DNA from 4 places in the uncultured Desulfobulbus sp. genome. Region 2 is predicted to be linked to each of the others. Evidence: riboswitches for the same ligand, from Rfam matches in the RefSeq annotation. Region 2 holds a riboswitch; each other region holds the start of a gene.
What was found. A riboswitch is a leader RNA that binds a small molecule or an ion and turns the genes downstream of it on or off. The one in region 2 is predicted to bind cobalamin.

Region 1 (4,595 bases), 750 kb from region 2:
GCACGATCAGCCGGGAATATCCGCTGGTCTATCAGGCCCAGAAACCGGTTCCGGTTGGTATCCTGCAAGTGCGCGCCAGCCTTGACGGGGTATACGCCCGCCTCCAGGAACGGGCGATGACCATCTTTCTTACCAATGCCCTGCTCATCGTTCCCCTGGCCTTGGCGATTCTGGTTGTTTTCCAAGTGGCCCTTAATCGTCACCTGGTGCGCATGGCCCGGTACACCAGCAGTCTGTGCCTCGAATCTTTGGATCAAGAGTTGCGCCTGCAGCGAGCACCGAGCCGGTCCGGGAAGCCGGACGAGTTGGACCAGTTGGTTGCGGCCATCAACGGGATGCGGCTGCGCATCCGCGAGGATATGGGCCACCGGCACGAGGCAGAGCAGGAACTGCTGTTCCGCAAGACCTTGCTTGAATGCGTGCTTGAGGCAGGAATCGATGGCATCTGCATTGTCGGCGAGGACAATATCTGTCTGTTTGGCAACAGTCATTTCCGATCTCTTTGGCAGGTGCCGATCGATTGTCTGCCCGGAGCTTCGATGCAACCGCTGTGCTCCCAAATCGAGGCCCAGGTACAGGAGCCGGAGCCCTTCCAGGCAGCCCTGACTCAAGTGGGGCAGGTGCCCGATACAAGGGTGCAGGGCGAAATGGTCCTGACGGACGGTAAAGTGGTTGAGTACTACAGTGTCCCGGTGCAAAGCGGCGAGGGAGTTCGCTATGGCCGGTTATGGAGCTTCCGTGACGTCAGTCAGCGCAAGGAGCTGGAGGAGCAAGTGCGCCAACACCGCAAACTGGAGACCCTGGGCAGCCTGGCCGGAGGTATTGCTCACGATTTCAACAACCTGCTTTCGCCGATCATTGGCTATGCTGAATTGGGGCGGAAACGGTTACCTCCTGATAATCCGCTCTTCACCGATCTAGGGCAGATTCTCAAGGCGGCGGGGCGGGCCACCGACCTGACTCGGCAGATCCTGGCCTTCAGCCGCAAACAGATGCTTGAGGTCAGAATCATCGACCTCAATGAGTTGATTCGCGGCTTCGAAAGCATGCTGCAACGGCTGATCGGCGAGGCCATCACCGTACGGACCGTGCTCAGTCCCCTCCCGGTCCCGATTCGGGCGGATAAAGGCCAGATTGAGCAGGTGGTACTCAACATGGCGGTCAATGCCCGCGATGCCATGCCGGAGGGTGGCACCCTGACCATCGAAACAGCCGAGGCGCACCTTGATCAGTCCTATGCCGAGCACCACGCGGAGGTCGAAGCGGGAGATTATGTTATGCTGTCGATCAGCGACACCGGGACGGGAATTGATGAGGCCGTCCGCAATCGCATCTTTGAACCGTTCTTTACCACCAAGGAGCGCGGCAAGGGCACGGGGCTGGGGCTGGCGACCTCGTTTGGCATCATCAAGCAACATCATGGCCATCTGTGGGTGTACAGCGAGCCCGGCCACGGTGCCACCTTCAAGATTTATCTGCCTAAGGCCGAAGGAGCTCTGCAGGCCCCGGTGGCGGAAGTTGAAGTGGGTCTGGCATCGGGGGGTGGCGAGCAGATCCTGGTGGTTGAGGACGATGCCTTGGTGCTGGAGTTGGTCTGCGAAACCCTGGCTGGCCACGGTTACCGAATCATAGCGGCGGAGAACCCGGAAGTGGCCCTGGAGCGGGCGGCCCAGGTGGCTGGCATCGATCTCCTCCTGACTGATGTGGTCATGCCGAAGATGAACGGCCGTGAGCTGCATCGGCGGCTGTCAAGTCGCATTCCTGATCTTAAAGTTGTCTATATGTCCGGATATACAGAAAATGTCATCGCCGACCAGGGCATGCTCCACGAAGGCGTCGATTTCATCCAGAAACCCTTTGCCGTCCGCACCCTGCTGCAGAAGGTGCGGCAGGTTTTAGGGTGATCGTGGGCACGCTCCCAATGGGCACTCTTTTTTGCTTAAAAAAAGACGAAAGGGATTTCTTCGACGTTTGGGAGCGAGGCAGTCGCTGGGAAAAACGGAGTGGCTGTCGGGTGGATTTTTTCTCCATTCGTTCTTATTTAATAACCAAGACGTGAATCACCTAGGTTTGCTATCCAATTTGTAACGAGATCGATGAATATGAAGGTCATGTTGGTTGCTGTTTTTTTGTTGTCTCTGGCGGTCTCACCGGCGCCTGCCCGGGAGTTGCCCGATGAGGGCGTCTCGCTGTATTGTCGTACCCTGCTGGAGCAGATCAATCTGTACCGCCAGGACAACGGGTTGAATCCGCTGCGGTTCGATGCCCATCTCAACCATCTGGCCAAGAATCACAGCTTTGCGATGTTCCAGCAGAAGCGGATGAGCCACAACAAGTTCGACGAGCGGTTTGAGCGTTCCGGCAGCCGGCTCTGCGTCGAAAATGTCGGCTGGAACTACAGCACGCCCCTCAAACAGTTCGATGGCTGGCGCGGATCGAGCGGGCATGATCAGAACATGCTGAAAGATGGGGTCTCCAAGGTCGGGATCGCCGAGGTTGGCAATTACGTCACCTTTTTCGCCTGTAAATAACCCGCTCGCCCTTTGTGACTTGAAGCGGCTACGCTGACGTGTTCCTCAGAGGGTGCCACTCCCGTGTTATTTGCCCCTATCTTTTTTTTCCTGAATTCGATATAAACAGCCTGTGCACCGGCTGGGCTGGGTGCCGTCTTTCGTATGGAGGAAACGGGTGCAAATCCCGTGCTGTCCCGCAACTGTGATTTCGCGATGAGCGGAAAAGCCAGACACTCCTCTTGAACGTGGGTCTTCGTGGAATGAGACACCGGCGCCGTGCAAACGACTCTCGCCTCCTCCTCTGAAGAATCTCTCTGCTCGATCAACCATGTCGCTGCCTCTCTATGCGAGGCGCGGCAACTACTCCTTGGTGTGTTCATGGGACGCATTATCCTTGTCACCGGTGGGGCCAGAAGCGGCAAGAGCAGTTTTGCCGAACAGTTGATTGCCGGCATCGGCACCGATATCGCCTATATCGCTACGGCCCGGGCCTTTGATGACGAGATGACGGACCGCATCAAAAAGCACCGGCTGCAGCGGCCCGCATCCTGGCAAACCTTCGAGACCACGACCGGCCCCTCCGAGGTGATTGCCAGCGAAGGCCCTCATTTTGCCGCCATGCTCCTGGATTGCCTGACGGTGATGATCAGCAACCGGATGCTGGTGCATCCCATGGATTGGGACCAGCCGACCGTAAACCAGTTAAACGAAGTCGAGGCGGATGTGATGACCGAGATCGAGGCCATCATTGGGGCTGTTGCCGGTAGCCGGGCCGATCTGGTCGCTGTCACTAACGAGGTCGGCTACGGCATCGTACCGATTGCGCCGCTGGCCCGGTTTTTCCGTGATTGCGCCGGCCGGGTCAACCAGCGGATGGCAGAGGCTGCCTCGGAGGTCTATCTGGTGGTGGCCGGTCTTCCCTTGCGGCTCAAGGGAGAGTGAAGGTGGCTTCATGAGGGCGCTCATTCTCATGATTCAGTTCATGACCCGGTATCCAATTCCGGTGCAGGTTGAATTCACCGCCGAGCGTTTTGTCCAGGGCATGAAATGGATGCCGCTGGTCGGTTTGTTGGCCGCGCTGCCGGCCGCCGCTGGCTATCTGCTTGTCGATGCCTTGCTTGGTCGGGAGCTGGCGGCCATGGTCGCGGTAATTGGCTTGATTACCGTCACCGGCGGCCTGCACCTCGACGGCATCGCCGACACCGCCGATGGTCTGTTCAGCTACCGCTCCCGCGAGCGGATGCTCGAGATCATGCGCGATTCCACTCTGGGGACCAACGGCGTGATCGCCCTGGTGCTCACCATTTTGCTCAAGTACATCCTCCTTCAGACTATTCCAGGCACCGGCGGCGTGCCGGCCGTGTTGATCACCCCGGTACTCGGCCGGGTGGCCCTGACCTGGCATTCGGCGGCGGCCCGCTATGCCCGCGAGGAGCGAGGGATCGGCGACTATGTCAACCAGACCGGCCTGGCCCAGGCGGCGGCCGCCACCCTGATGTCCCTGTTTCTGGTGACCTCCATTCTATTCCTCTGGGGGGTGCACCCGTCGCTGGTTCCCCTGGTGGTTCTCATCCTCCATCTGCCGCCGATCCTCCTGGCTGTTCTGTTTGCCGCCTACCTCAAGCGGCGGTTGGGCGGCATCACCGGCGACACCATCGGTGCCAGTATTGAGCTGGCCGAAATTCTCAGCTTCCTTGTTTTTCTTCTTGTCTGGAAATTTTTATTATGAACCCGACCAAACTGTATCTTATTCGCCACGGCGAAACCGAACCGAACAAAACCGGCGTCCTCATGGGCAGCACCGATACGCCCCTCAACGATCATGGCCGCCTGCAGGCCGCCTCCCTTGGCGAGCGGCTCAACGCCCTTGAGGTTGATGCCATCTTTTCCAGCCCCCTCTCGCGGGCGGTGGAAACCGCTTCGCTGGTTTTTGGTGAGGAGGCGCAGGTCATCACCGATTCCAGTCTCCAGGAGTTCCATTTCGGCGAGTGGGAGGGCATGCATTTCTCCGAGATCGCCCAGCAGTATCCCGATATCTGGAAGTTGTGGCTGACCGACTGGGAACAAACCCGGATTCCCGGC
Region 2 (4,595 bases):
CCGGTCAGCAGATCGGAAAAAGCGAGAAACGGCGAGCCGCGGTCCTCCGCCTGCATCATCCCTCCTGGGCGTTGCGGATGCCCACCTCGGCAAAAGTTTTGATGTCGGCCAGCACCCGAGTGGCGGCATCGAGCAGATGCATGGCCACCGCCGCGCCGGTGCCCTCGCCCAGCCGAAAATCGAGATTGAGCAGAGGCGTGAGGCCCATCCGTTCCAGCATGCAGCGGTGACCGATCTCCACCGAGTTGTGGCTGGCAAAGAGGTAGGCCTTGGCCGCAGGGGCGAGTTCGCAGGCGATCAAGGCACCAGCAGTGGAAATCAGCCCATCGCAGAGCACCGGAATGCCACGGGCGGCTGCACCGATCACCAGCCCGGCCAGACCGCCGATTTCAAAGCCGCCGACCTTGGCCAGCACATCCAAGGCGTCGGTGGGATCGGGGTGATGCAGGGCGAGCGCCCGCTCAATCACCGCGATCTTATTCTGCAGCATGGCCTCATCGATACCGGTTCCCCGGCCGGTGACGGTGCGTACCGGCAGGCCCGAGAAGGCGGCGATGATCGCCGAAGAAGGGCTGGTGTTGCCGATGCCCATGTCGCCGGTGCCGAGCAGGTCCAGGGATTCCCGGTCCACCAGCTGATTGACAATCTCAATCCCCGCCGCCACCGAACGAATCGCGTCAGCCCGGCTCATGGCCGGTGTCTTGGTAAAATTGGCTGTCCCCTTGCCGATCTTGCGATGAAAGATAGGCAGGTCCGGAGGAAAATCATGGTTCACCCCCAGGTCGGCGACCCGCACCTCGGCCCCCGAATGGGCGGCGAGGACACTCACCGAAGCGCCGCCCTGGACAAAATTGTAGACCATCTGCGGTGTCACTTCCTGGGGAAAGAGGCTGACCCCCTCCTCGACCACGCCGTGATCGCCGGCGCAGGTGACAATCATTTTTTTGCGAAACCGGACATCGAGCGTGCCGGCAATGCCCGCCAACCGGGCGGCCAACGGCTCAAGGATGCCCAGGCTCCCCTGGGGCCGGGCCTGGTCGGCGAGCCGTTGCAAGGCTGCCTGGTGGATGGTGGTGTCCGGAGGACGGATAGCGTTGATGGTCTGCTGGACGAGTTGCATATCGATGCCTTGGTGGTGGATTATATTCGGTGTTTGATTGGGTGGTGTGGGCCGATGGGTGCACTACGCTCAAGCCGCGCTCAACCGGGGACGGAAATCTTGTCGCCGCTGATATCCTGGCGGAAGACCTCCATCCCCTTTTTCATGGCGCAGAAATCGCCGCACATGGTGCAGGTGTCGTTGGCCTCGGGGGCGCGTTCTTCTCTGATTTGCTTGGCTTTTTCCGGGAACAGCAGATATTTCTCCAAATCCTGCCAGCGCATGTCCCGCCGCGCCATGGCGGCCTGTTTTTCATTGTCGCGCCGCTCCGGATACTTGGCGATATCGCCGACGCGGACCGCCAGCCGAGTGGCGCGCACGCCTTCGCGGACATCGTCCTCATTGGGCAGGGCCAGGTGTTCGGCCGGGGTGATATAGCAGACCAGATCCGCCCCATGCCGGGCTGAATTGGCCGCACCGATGGCGGCAACGATGTGATCGTACCCGGCACCGCTGTCCATGGGCAGAGGCCCGAGCACATAGTAGGGGGCATTGCCGCTCATCCGTTTTTCCAGTTGGATATTGGCGGCGATTTCATCGAGCGGCACATGGCCCGGCCCTTCGACCATCATCTGACAGCCCATCTCCCGGCCAAGTTCCGCCAGTTCGCAGTTGATGATCATCTCCGCCATCTGGGCCCGGTCGTGGCTATCGTGGATGGCCCCGGCGCGGATGCCGTTGCCCAGCGAAAGGACCGCATCGTATTTTTTCATCAGGCCGCAGACCCGGTCGAACTGGGCATAGAGTGGGTTTTCCTGGCCGGTGGCGTCCATCCACGCCACCATGAAGGTGCCGCCCTTGGAGGCCAACCCACCGTAGCGAAAACCCTGTTTACGCAACCGCTCGATGGTGTATTGGTTGATGCCGCAATGGATGGCCATGAAACTGAGGCCGTCAGCCAGTTGGCGCTCAATCAGCTCGAAGAGGAATTCCGGATCGAGCTTGCAGGGATCTTTGTACTTGCGGGCGGTCTCTTTGAAGGCCTGATAGAGCGGCACATTGCCCACCGGCAGGCGGGTATGGGCCAGGACCTCGCGGCGGATGCGGTCCAGATCGCCGCCAACGGAGAGTTCCATCAGGGTGTCGGCCCCCTCTTCCTCGGCAATTTGGGCTTTGCGGATTTCCGCCTCCAGGTTGCAGATGTCCGACGAGGTGCCGATGGAGGCGTTGACCTTGGTCCGCAATCCTGTGCCGATGCCGATCACTTTTTGGCCGGGGCGGCGCGGATTGTTGGCGATGACAATCTCGCCGGCCGCCACCTTTTCCCGGATGTATTCCGTGCTCAGGCCTTCATCCCGGGCCACGGTTTTCATCTGCGGGGTCAGGGTGTGTTCGCGTGCATACTCAATTTGGGTTTTCATGTATCCTCCGTACGTTGCGACAGTCTGTAAGCGGAAAAAAGTAAAGGGCTTCAAAAGGGGAGTATCCTTTTGAAACCCTTTGCCATCGCGTTCCCAAGTCGAACTGATCTATACGTCTTCTGACTTCCGGATACTGCCAGATCGCGCCTTCCCGATCATCAAGGATGATCAGTGGCTTCCTCGCAAGGAGTGCGACCCCTTATTCCGGTTACAGCGGCGGGACCGTCACGGATTTGCACCGTGTTCCGTTTATAGAACTGTCTGTATCTGTGCCTGCTTCAACAGGTGCGGCAAACTACCATATTCAAGATCAAAAAAACAATCTCGAAAACGAGGTTTTTTTTCTTCCTCTGGAGGAGGTGCGATGGAGTTCTCATTTGAATGGATCAGGATGTCGTAGTATGTTTTAAAATAGCTTATTCTAATCAGGCTAAAAGTTCCCTTCCGGCAAAATCAGGACAGCCAAAGTAGTTGCGCCCAATAATAACCAAGCGAACCAACATGCGAATTCAAGGAAAAATAGCAAAGTGGAAAGCAGAGAAAGCGTTCGGATTCATAACCCCCAATGGCGGCGGCCCTGATATTTTCGTCCATAAAAATGGCCTGTCACAACGATCCCGAATGCCGACTGTCGGCGAGATCGTCACTTTTGAGATCGTTTCGACGGTTGGCGGGAAAACATGGGCCGAGAATGTGCTTTTTCAAGGGGAGAGTGATCCGCGAAGGAACGCGATAGTTGTAGACGTGCTGCTTGTGATCTTGGCAATTCTCTTTTTAACGGCAATCACTGGCTTGGTTGTTCGCGACTTGTTGCTACTGCCGGTTCTGGGCGTATATATCTGTGCCAGCTTGCTGACCTTCATCGTGTACCGATTTGACAAGTCGGCGGCTGAGTTCAATGATTGGAGGACCTCAGAAATCCGTCTACATACGCTCAGCATCCTTGGCGGATGGCCTGGTGCCATAATTGCGCAACGACTTCTGCGCCACAAATCGAAAAAACAATCGTTCCAAGTAATCTTCTGGGCAACAGTCGTTCTCAACGCGACTATGCTGGCAGCGCTGCTCTCTCCAGCCGGCAAACATTTCCTTCATTCACTCCTGTTGGGGCTCTAATTCAACGGAAATCGAATGTGAGCGATTTGATTAGGTCAGACGTCCCCGTTGTTTCTCTAGCTCTGGAAGTCACGGGACAACCAACCGGCACAATAATTTGACGGTGCATGGAGGAGGAACAATGATCAAGCACATAAAAACAGACTCCCTCAACATCGCCTATGCGGAGAGTGGCCCACCTGCTTTCTCTCCGCCTGGTGAACGGCGACCCCGCCTTTGAGGCAACCGAACGGCGGTTGATCGATCTGCCGCGGATACCCGTGCCGGCCATCGTCCTGCACGGCAGTGAAAACGGCGTCCTCCCCGCCGCCGGTTCCGAGGAGCACCACCGATTTTTTAGATCCGCCTATGAGCGCCGGTTGATTCCGGTGGCGGGCCACAATCTGCCCCAGGAAGAGCCGCTCGCCTTTGCGGCAGCAGTGCTCTCGCTCCTTTAAGTCGATATCAAACCGCCCTTGCCTTGCAACGGACCTCACGGGCAGGCGGCTATCCACATCAACCTTGTTTGAACCTGACCAGCGTTCGCCGGATCATCCGTCTTATCCCGGCAGCACGCCAAGATATCTTTTGTCATGGCGGGGCGGCTTGCTGTCGTGGTAAGGAGTGGAGAGTACGGTCCGATTGGGTGCATTGTCGGTTAGGGCAACAGCGCCAACCGGTGAGAGCCGATTCCCTCAGCCTCTCTTGTGGAGTAACCATGTCGCGCATCGAATTTTCGTCAACCCGGTTTCTTCCCTACTTGCCTGAATCGTGCCAGGTGAATCCCGGCGCGTACGGGTTTGAGCTGGCCAGTTGGCTGTCTCTGGCGTTGGCAAAAGCTGGCTTTGCCACCCGCTACCCCACCGGTGAAGATTGGGGCTGGTTTATCGAATACCTTGAAGGCGATGCGGAATTCATGATCGGCTGCGGTTGCGAAGCCGAGGAGGGCGAGGGCTACAAGGGGACGCCGGTGGCCTGGC
Region 3 (4,595 bases), 180 kb from region 2:
TTCTTCGCCCAGGAGGTCGACCGCCGATGAGGTGATCTTGTCCTTGGCCGGGTACTTGCCGGTAACCGTCCCCAGGCTCTCGATCAACGGCACCGGTACCAGCTCGATGCATTTGAGCATCTCCTCGATATCGCCATTGGTCATCATCCTGATATCGTTCCAGATATAAGCGGAGCAGGCGCCCAACGGCCGATAATTATCGGCCCATTGGGCCAGGACCTTGTCACTGACCTTCCATTTCTTGGCCAGGTAATTGGTGGTTTCGGCGCGGGTGTCAAATAGGTTCAGCGCCAGGACCATCGGATCCTCATAGGTCTGCGATTCAATCGCCTTAATGCCGCCGTAAGTGCCGATCCGGTCGAGATTGGTGAAACGGAAAGAATATTTTTTGTTTTTCGGCAGGGAGAGGAAATCGCGGTATAGGCTGCACAGGTACTCAACCAAAAAGGTCTTGCCGTTGCCGGGCTCTCCCACTAAAACAAAGGCCATTTCCTTGGACGAGCCGCCCTGGGAGGCATCCTTGACGAACGAGACAAAGGAGTTGATCTCGTCGTACATGCCGATGATGTGTTTCTTGCCCTCGCGAAAGATGGTGAAGTCAAAGGTACTCTTCCCATTGACCGTCACCTTGTTAATGTCCTTGTCCAGAATCATCCGACTGACGCTCTGAAAGGCGTTTTCAAAGACACGCTCACCTTTTTTGACAGCAAGAATGTGGTGATGAAGGGAATTGTTCTTGGGGTCGGTCATCATGCGCCTCCTTGACGAGGTATGGATATGTTGGCCACAGCGGATTATATCTTTATTATCGCTGTAACTTTGACGAAATTCAAGGAGTTATTGTAACTGTCACTGCTTTATCGGCGGTGAGAAAAAGGGGCGGAGGAGTGCGGCGGGTCTCCTTGAAAAACTGAAAAATAAAGAGGCAGTTCAACGAAACGATGGGACTGCCTCAGAGAATTTGATGCCTTAATCGTGCCTATTGCACATGCTGCATGGCTGTTTTCAGATTTTCCAGCCAGAGATCAACGATCGGGTCGAACTCGGCCAACCCCTTGAGCACGGGCACGCTCTCAATGCCCGCTTTGGTCAACTGACTTTTCCAGGAATCGGGTTCGTCGCCAGCCATGTCGTTCATAGCGTGATCGCCGGCTACAGTCATCAGGGGGACAAGGTAGGCTTTTTTGATCCCTTTCTTAACCAATGCCTCTTTAACCTCGTCAAAAGAAGGGTGGCCCTCCACCGTGCCGACATACATATTGGCGTCCATCTTCTGGGCCTTCAGCATCAAGGCCGAGTAGATGGCGTCACTGGGATGATGGGTGCCGTGTCCCATGAGCACCACAGCCTCATTAGCCTGACGCTCCTTGGGCACAATCGTGGTGGCCACTATTTGCAAGGTCTTTTCCATGGCCTCATCGCTGGACAAGAGCGGATAGGCCACCATCACCTTGTCAAAGCCCCCAGCCATCTGACCAAAGAGTTTGCCGTTGGTATAGATTTCGTGGAACTCGGCACCTGGAATCATGTGTAGCGATTGCATCACGACCCGGGTATACCCCTGGTCCATCAGCTTGGCCAGCGCGATTTCCGGAGAATCGAGGACTGTTCCTTGCTTGGCCAGTTTTTTGCGGATAATTTGCGAGGTGTAGGCCCAACGGATCTCCGTATTAGGGTAGGCTTTCTTCACCTGCTGCTCGATGTTGACAAAAGCCGCTTGGCCACTGGGAACGCTGGTGCCGAAGGTGACCAGCAGGATGGCTGGTCCCTTGCCGGCCTTGGCTTGAGGACCGTGGGCAGCCTCGCCGGCCCAGCAGGCCAAGGGAGTGATGAGCATAAATGTCAGAATAAGCAGCAGATGTTGGGCGCGATGAAACATTGTGGACGACCTCCTCGAAAAGTCTGAAGAACATGGGCACAGCCAGGACCATCCCGGCTTTTGACCGTGAAAACGACGGCGGGTCGAACGACTCCGGCACCTCCTGAAAGTATCCGGACAGCAAGCAAGGGGCTGGGGAGATACGGCAGTGATCCCGTCGGCAAACAGTCTCACTGCCGGACATCCCGGACATGGCAAACCGTCAGACCCTCTTCTCCTGAAAAGCTGCACCAACAGAAAAAAGAGCCGTTCTTCCGAGGAAAGGCAGGCCTCACTCTGGGAGTGTTGCCAAGCTTTCCACCGTATTGATCCGGGATTGCAGCCGTAACCGCAGACAAAAAAAATCCCCGGATCATTCTTCAATGATTCGGGGATGCCCTAGTTTATCCACGTATCGGCGCCGTCCCCCTGATCCGCGGAGGGAGGCTGTCACGTTTCAGGCAGGTATTCTGACTCCCGGTTCATCCTCCCACCGCGTCTTCCCGACCTTGGCCAGTGACATCTTTGCGGTGTTCGTCCCCGGTTACAGCGGCGGGCCCGTCTCCGATTTCCACGGAGTTCCCAATTATTCCTCGAAAGGAACCTGAAACCTGCCTTTAAAAAACCTGATCAGACCGGGAAAGTCAAGTCGAATTTTCAGACGGGGAGTGGAAGCCTTAGCCGCTCTAAAGTGCCAATGGCTTGCGGGTAAAAGCGAGCAAGAATCCTTGCTGATCTCAGCGGTAATCGTTATGGTGCTACAAGAAATGGTGATTTTGAATGCGGTCCCGCCGGTGCAGACAACGTTCGAAACGGGGCAAGAATTCTTTCGCAGCGGCCGCCGATCGCCACCTTCCCTTTTATCGCCAATCATGAGAGCATAAGCCTGTACCGTGCATGGAAAAGATTAAAAAACGAAGATTTGCCCACGCCATTTCCATCAGGATCGCCCTCCCGGCCCTGCTCACCATTGCTCTGTTCGTTACCGCTACCTTTGTCATCATCCTCCCCTCCCTCAAGGACAATCTCCTGACAAAAAAACGGGAGATGCTGCGGGAGTTGAACACCATCGTCTGGGACATGGTCTCTTCCTACGAAAAAATGGAACGGACCGGCCAGATGACTCGGGAAAAAGCCCAGCAAACAGCCCTGGGTATTATTCGAGATCTTCGGTACGGGCCGGAGAACAAAGATTATTTCTGGGTCAACGATATGCAGGCCCTGATCGTTGTTCATCCCTACCGGCCCGATCTCCATGGCGAGGCAGTCCCCGACGTCCGTTATCCCAAAGGAAAAAATCTGCTGGAAGAATTCGTCAAGGTGGTGAAGGCCCAGGGGGCGGGCTATGTCGATTACCGCTTTCAGTGGCAGGACGACCCCACCAAAATAGTCCCCAAACTCTCCTATGTCAGAGGCTTCGAACCCTGGGGCTGGATCATCGGCACCGGCCTCTACGTTGAGGACGTCAACGTAGAGATCGGCCTGATCGCCAAACAACTCAATGCCATCGCCACCGTCATCCTTCTCTTTGTTTCTTTTCTGGCGTTTTACATCATCCGCCACACGGTCCTGGCGGATCGGGTTCGGCGCATCATCTCGGAGGAAAGGGAAAGTCTGCTGAGGGCGCTGGAAGAAAGCAACGAGCGGTTCCGCTCCCTGGTGGAAACCACCAGCGACTGGATCTGGGAGATCAATCCCCAGGGGATATACACCTATTGCAGTCCCAAGGTGCGTGACCTGCTCGGTTTTGAACCGGAGGAAATCATCGGCAAGCATCTGGTGGATTTGATCGCGATCAAGGAGGTGGAGCGAACCAGCCGGATTTTCAAAAAACTCATCGACTCCCACAAACCGTTCAGCGACTTTGAAACCATCTGTCAGGCACGGGACGGGCGGGTGCTGGTCATCGAGAAAAACGGGGTGCCGGTGTTCAGCGACAGCGGTGAATTTCTGGGATACCGGGGAATCGCCCGTGATATTTCCGAGCGCAAAAGCGCCCTTGAAGCCCTCAAGAAGAGTAGGGACGAACTCCACACCAGTTTGGAAGAAACGGTCAAATCGCTGGCGATGGCAGCTGAGAAGCGGGATCCCTACACCGCCGGTCATCAGATGCGGGTGGACATGCTGGCCTGCGCCATTGCCAAGGAACTGGGGTTGCCGGAAAAACAGCTTGAGGGGCTCCACTTCGCCGCCCTGCTCCATGACATCGGCAAGATTTCCCTACCCTCGGAATACCTCGCCAAACCGGCCCGGCTCTCTGCTCAAGAACGAGCCATTATCAGGTGCCATACCGAGGTGGGTTACGATATTCTGAAAAACATCCCCTTCCCCTGGCCGGTGGCTGAGATTGTTTATCAGCATCATGAGCATCTCGACGGATCCGGTTATCCCCGGGGGCTCACCGACAAAGAACTCCTGCTGGAGGCCAAGATCCTGACCGTGGCCGACGTGGTCGAGGCCATGAGTTCCCACAGGCCTTACCGTCCCTCACTCGGGTTGGACACGGCCCAAGACGAGATCCGTTCCGGCCGGGGAGTTCTCTATCATGCCGAGAGCGTCGACGCCTGTCTGCGCCTGATCGCAGAGAAGAGGGTGGACCTGAGCGCGGTCGCCTGGTAATCGCTCCGCCGACTCTGGGAGCCGGTGGATTTTCCCTTATTTCCGTTTGTCCATCGGCGAGTATTCACAGCCCATCAGGCCGCAGTATTCACCCACATATTGAGCCTGGGGGCGGTAG
Region 4 (4,595 bases), 230 kb from region 2:
TACGATCCCTTGCCGCCGCTGCTGACCCTGCGCGACCGGTACAATTTCTGGCTGCATGTCGACGGCGCCTGGGGCGGGGCGGTGATCTTCAGCGATCGACTCCGGCAACAGTACCTGCCAGATCTCGAACAGGCCGATTCCTTCACCCTGGATTTTCACAAAATGCTGGGTACGGCCCTGATGTGCAACGTGCTGCTGTTCAACCATCGCCCCGATATTCTCCGAGAGGTCTGCAGCGCCGGCGACGAGAGTTACATCTTCCGCGAAGGCGAGGACGGTGAAATCCGCGACCTCGGCACCCAATCCCTGCAATGCGGCCGGCGGGTCGACAGCCTCAAGTGGTTCCTCGACTGGAAATTCTACGGTCAGGCCGGGCTGGCCGAAAGGGTGGAAAATTATCTGGAACTGTGTCAATATGCCGAGGAACAGGTGCATCAGGCGAACGAACTTGAGATGGTCGTGCCCCGCGAATCGTTCAACATTTGTTTCCGTTTTCGTCCCCCCGCCGATATCCCTGTCGAACCCTTCAACCTGGAGCTGCGGGAGCGCATGCACCGCACCGGCCGCAGCCTGGTCGGCACCGGTTTCGTCAACAACCAACTGGTCCTGCGGCTGCTGATCACCAACATCACCATCGGCAAACCCCAGATCGACGACTTTTTCCAGGCGGTCATTGCCACTGGCCGGGAATTGCTGGCCGAGAGCAACAGCCGGAATCACCCATCAACGACGAGACAGGCATGAGTGACAATGATTACATGGTAACCCAGAAAGAAGCGGCCGATTTTCTCAATGTATCGACCAAATCCATCAGCCGGTACCGGAAAAGAGGTCTACCTTACAAACTGATCCTTAACCCGGTGACCGGCAAGCAGGAGGTCCGCTTCCGTTACGCCGACCTGGAACGGTGGGACCAGGGAAGGCAGCTGCTCGCTACCTATGCTCGCGACGGCGAAGAGATGGCTACGGGCGAGACCAAAGCAGCCGGAATCGCCGGGCGGCAGGCACAAACCAGCCAGCACGACGGCTTTTTAAACGATCTGCTGCTTGCCTACAAGGAGCAGATCGAACTGCTCCGCGATCAACTGGAAGACATGCGGGAGCAGCTGGCGCGCCGCGACCGGCAGATCGACGACCTCATGCGGCTGATGGTCGGCTTGCAACTGGAATACAAACCCATGCCCACCGTTGTCACCGCCGACATTCCAACTCCTGCCGAAAGCGCGCACGACAAAAACACGCTCCCGGAGGATCAGATATTCGACCTCTACGAGGCGGTTGAATTGCCGCACAACGGCCTGACCCTGGAAATGCCTGAAACACCCCCTCCGGCAGAGAACAAGCAGACTTTACAGAAACTCGGTAGGGAAAAAAAGGTATTCAGCCGCGACCAGCTCTCGGCTTCGATCCAGCGGCTGCGGTCCAAAGGAAAGAGCTACGAGGAGATAGCCCGAGGACTCAATCAGATCAACGTGGCCACCCTCTCCGGTCATCCGGAATGGACCACCCTTGAGGTGCAAACCCTGTTGCCCGCCTTGGTGAACAGCTCTCCTCGCCACTTTACCGAAGGCAACAACGCCTGAGTCCTCCGTGGGAACGCTGTTCCCCGTGTTTTCCAGATTGACAGCGATTCACGGCTTGACTTCATCGGGAGCGGCAGGTACCATGGGCCGCACTGTGTTCAGGTGTCCGTATCAACGGATGAAAAGGGAATCCGGTTCAAGACCGGAACGGGCCCACCGCTGTACCCGGGGACAAATTCCGCATGATGGCCACTGTTGTTGCTGACAACGGGAAGGCGCGGAAGGAGAGTGATCCGGAAGTCAGAAGACCTGCCTGAACAGTAAGACCCCGACCTTGCCGGCTGCAAGCTCGGACGACAGACTCCAGCGGTAAACAAGGGACATCCTGGATCAAGATCATTGGTCCGGGATTTTTTTATTTCCGGACCGGAAACCCAGGGAAAACAGGGGCGCGAGGACACATCGCCCGGCAACCTTTTTTCCGTCAACCGAGGGAGGCGTTGGTGCAACAGAGGAAGGCGATTGTGCTGGCCATGTTCGGAACCACGGTGGAAGCGGCCCTCAAGGGGCTGCTGACCATCAAGACCGCCATGGAAACTGCGTATCCCCAGACCCCGGTGCGCCTGGCCTTCACCTCCAACCAGATCCGCCGCATCTGGCGCAAGCGCGCCACCGACCCGGCCTACCTGCAGGCGCATCCCGATATCCCCCAGGATATCCTTGCCATTCAGGGCATCCTCGCCGCCATAGCCAATCTCCAGGATCAAGGGTTTGACACCCTGATCGTCCAGCCAACCCACGTTGCCCCAGCCGAGGAGTTTCACGATCTGGCGGCCTATGTCCGCGGCCTGGCCTCAATCCGTACCATGAAGCCGCGTTGGCGGCCCTTTAAAACAATCGCCCTCGGCCGGCCCCTGCTTGGAGCCTACAGCCTCCACCGCGCCTATGCCGACGACATCCGCATCGTTGCCCAGGCCCTGGCTGAAGACGCGGCCCTGGCAAAAAGCCACGATGCGGCCTTGGTCTACATGGGCCACGGCAACCAGTATTTCCCCTCCGGCGGCCTCTACCTGGAATTTGCGGCCCGCATGCGGCAGTTCTACCCCGGGGTGCTGACCCTGATTGCCACGGTCGAAGGATTCCCCAGCCTTGATGAGGTGGTCGAGAGCCTGCGGCTGCACGGGGTACGCCGGGTGATGCTAAAGCCCTTTCTCATCGTCGCCGGCGAACATGCCACCCGCGACCTGGTCAGCCCGGAGGAAGACTCCTGGCAATCGATCCTCACCAGGGAGGGTTTCGAGGTGATCCCGGTGATCAAAGGCTTGGGCGAAGAAACGCCGCTGGTGCAGATTTTTGTCGCGCATGCCGCCGAAGCCGCTGCCGATGCGGGAGTGGAGCTGGACTGATGAACGGCAAGAGCGCCATTACCTGGTTGCTGCCACTCTGCGGAGCCATGGTGTTTGCCGTGGCCCTTTCGGCCACCCTGGGCTTCCTCCAGGTGTCGATCCCCGATGTCATTCTCATTCTTTTTGCCAAACTGAGCAGTCAACCCCTGCCCGTGGGCATCGACCCGGTTGCCGCCACGGTGGTCGCCGACGTGCGTATGCCCCGGATCCTGGCCTCGGTCCTGGTCGGCGGTCTGCTCGGGGTGAGCGGCGCGGTCTTTCAGGCAATTCTGCTCAATCCCCTGGCCGACTCCTACACCCTGGGGATCTCCACCGGCGCTGCCTTCGGTGCCTCCCTGGTGATTGTCTTGCAGATTTTCGGCCTGGCCCTGCCGTCCGGCGTGACCATTCCGGTCTTTGCCTTCGGCGGCGGCGTCGGCACCCTGGCCGTGGTCCTCTTTCTGGCCTCCGGCGACAAGCGGCTCTCCTCCACCAGCCTGATTCTCGCAGGGGTCATTGTTGCCGCCATCTTGTCTGCGGCCATCGGTTTTCTCAAATTCCTCGCTGACGAGCAGGTGGGGCTGATCATCTTCTGGCTGATGGGCAGCCTTGCCGGGGCCTCCTGGCAAAACATTCTCCTGCTGGTGCCCACGGCCCTCTTCGGGACCATGACCGCGGTTTTTTACAGCCGCGACCTCAACATCATGGCCACCGGCGATCGGGCCGCCACCTCGCTCGGCGTCAATACGGTCCGGCTGCGCACTCTCCTGCTCACGGTCAGCACCCTGATGACTGCAATTGCGGTTTCGGTCTCCGGCATCATCGGCTTTGTCGGCCTGATCGTGCCGCACATGCTGCGCCACCTGGTCGGTCCGGACAACCGTTTACTGGTCCCGCTCTCCTTTTTTACCGGCGGCCTGCTCTTGCTGGTCGCCGACACCCTGACCCGGGCGGTCCTGCCGGTCGAGGTACCGATCGGCGTACTCACCGCGCTTTTGGGCGGCCCCTTCTTCTGCATTCTCTTTAAAAAACGGCAACAGGATGGCAAGAGCGCTTTCTGAACAACAGAGCGACCGCCTCTGGTCACTGACCGAGGTCAGCTTTGGCTATAACGGCACGCAGGTTGTGCGCGATGTCAATCTTGAACTCCGCCGGGGCTGCTGCTACGGTATCCTGGGCCCCAACGGCAGCGGCAAGACCACGCTCCTTGATCTGATGGGCGGCCTGCAGACGCCGCAGTCCGGGTCGATTGCGTTCATGGACCGTCCGGTACAAACCTGGCCGAAAAAACAACTGGCCCGGCTCCTGGCCCTGGTGCCCCAGGACTTCATGGTCCGCTTCAGTTTTTCGGTCCGCGAGGTGGTGGAAATGGGGCTGCATCCGCACCTCCATCGTTTTGCCACTCCCAACAAAGAGGACCAGGACCTGATCGACGAGGTGTTGGAGATCACCGGCATTACTGCCCTGGCCGATCGGCCGGTGACCCGGCTTTCCGGCGGCGAAAAGCAGCGGGTGGCCGTGGCCCGTGCCCTGGCTCAGAAGCCTGCGGTCCTCCTGCTCGACGAGGCCACCTCCAACCTCGACATCCACCACAGCCTGGAGATCCTCCACCTCATCCGCAGCCGTTTCGAGCAGCAGGGCATGCAGGTGGTGGCAGTGATGCACGATCTCAACCTGGCCTCCTTCT

Region 1: another riboswitch for cobalamin. It lies ahead of cobU (bifunctional adenosylcobinamide kinase/adenosylcobinamide-phosphate guanylyltransferase); the one in region 2 lies ahead of thiC (phosphomethylpyrimidine synthase ThiC).
Region 3: another riboswitch for cobalamin. It lies ahead of ACHZCX_RS13450 (sirohydrochlorin cobaltochelatase); the one in region 2 lies ahead of thiC (phosphomethylpyrimidine synthase ThiC).
Region 4: another riboswitch for cobalamin. It lies ahead of ACHZCX_RS13645 (sirohydrochlorin cobaltochelatase); the one in region 2 lies ahead of thiC (phosphomethylpyrimidine synthase ThiC).

The regions. Positions count from the first base shown of each region.
Region 1 covers NZ_CAXXTL010000002.1:1,128,253-1,132,847, reverse strand. The annotation lists gene ACHZCX_RS09305 (ATP-binding protein) at 1-1,904, shown strand, start outside; gene ACHZCX_RS09300 (CAP domain-containing protein) at 2,097-2,531, shown strand; cobalamin riboswitch at 2,633-2,768, shown strand; gene cobU (bifunctional adenosylcobinamide kinase/adenosylcobinamide-phosphate guanylyltransferase) at 2,790-3,455, shown strand; gene cobS (adenosylcobinamide-GDP ribazoletransferase) at 3,466-4,242, shown strand; gene cobC (alpha-ribazole phosphatase) at 4,239-4,595, shown strand, end outside.
Region 2 covers NZ_CAXXTL010000002.1:1,877,927-1,882,521, reverse strand. The annotation lists gene ACHZCX_RS12620 (methyltransferase) at 1-59, opposite strand, end outside; gene cobT (nicotinate-nucleotide--dimethylbenzimidazole phosphoribosyltransferase) at 56-1,120, opposite strand; gene thiC (phosphomethylpyrimidine synthase ThiC) at 1,201-2,520, opposite strand; cobalamin riboswitch at 2,612-2,822, opposite strand; gene ACHZCX_RS12605 (cold shock and DUF1294 domain-containing protein) at 3,022-3,636, shown strand; gene ACHZCX_RS12600 (alpha/beta hydrolase) at 3,807-4,073, shown strand; gene ACHZCX_RS12595 (hypothetical protein) at 4,334-4,595, shown strand, end outside.
Region 3 covers NZ_CAXXTL010000002.1:2,058,315-2,062,909, reverse strand. The annotation lists gene ACHZCX_RS13455 (serine protein kinase PrkA) at 1-750, opposite strand, end outside; gene ACHZCX_RS13450 (sirohydrochlorin cobaltochelatase) at 980-1,879, opposite strand; cobalamin riboswitch at 2,301-2,481, opposite strand; gene ACHZCX_RS13445 (cache domain-containing protein) at 2,756-4,477, shown strand; gene ACHZCX_RS13440 (citrate/2-methylcitrate synthase) at 4,514-4,595, opposite strand, start outside.
Region 4 covers NZ_CAXXTL010000002.1:2,103,326-2,107,920, reverse strand. The annotation lists gene ACHZCX_RS13655 (pyridoxal-dependent decarboxylase) at 1-744, shown strand, start outside; gene ACHZCX_RS13650 (hypothetical protein) at 741-1,583, shown strand; cobalamin riboswitch at 1,667-1,855, shown strand; gene ACHZCX_RS13645 (sirohydrochlorin cobaltochelatase) at 2,027-2,929, shown strand; gene ACHZCX_RS13640 (iron ABC transporter permease) at 2,929-3,969, shown strand; gene ACHZCX_RS13635 (heme ABC transporter ATP-binding protein) at 3,950-4,595, shown strand, end outside.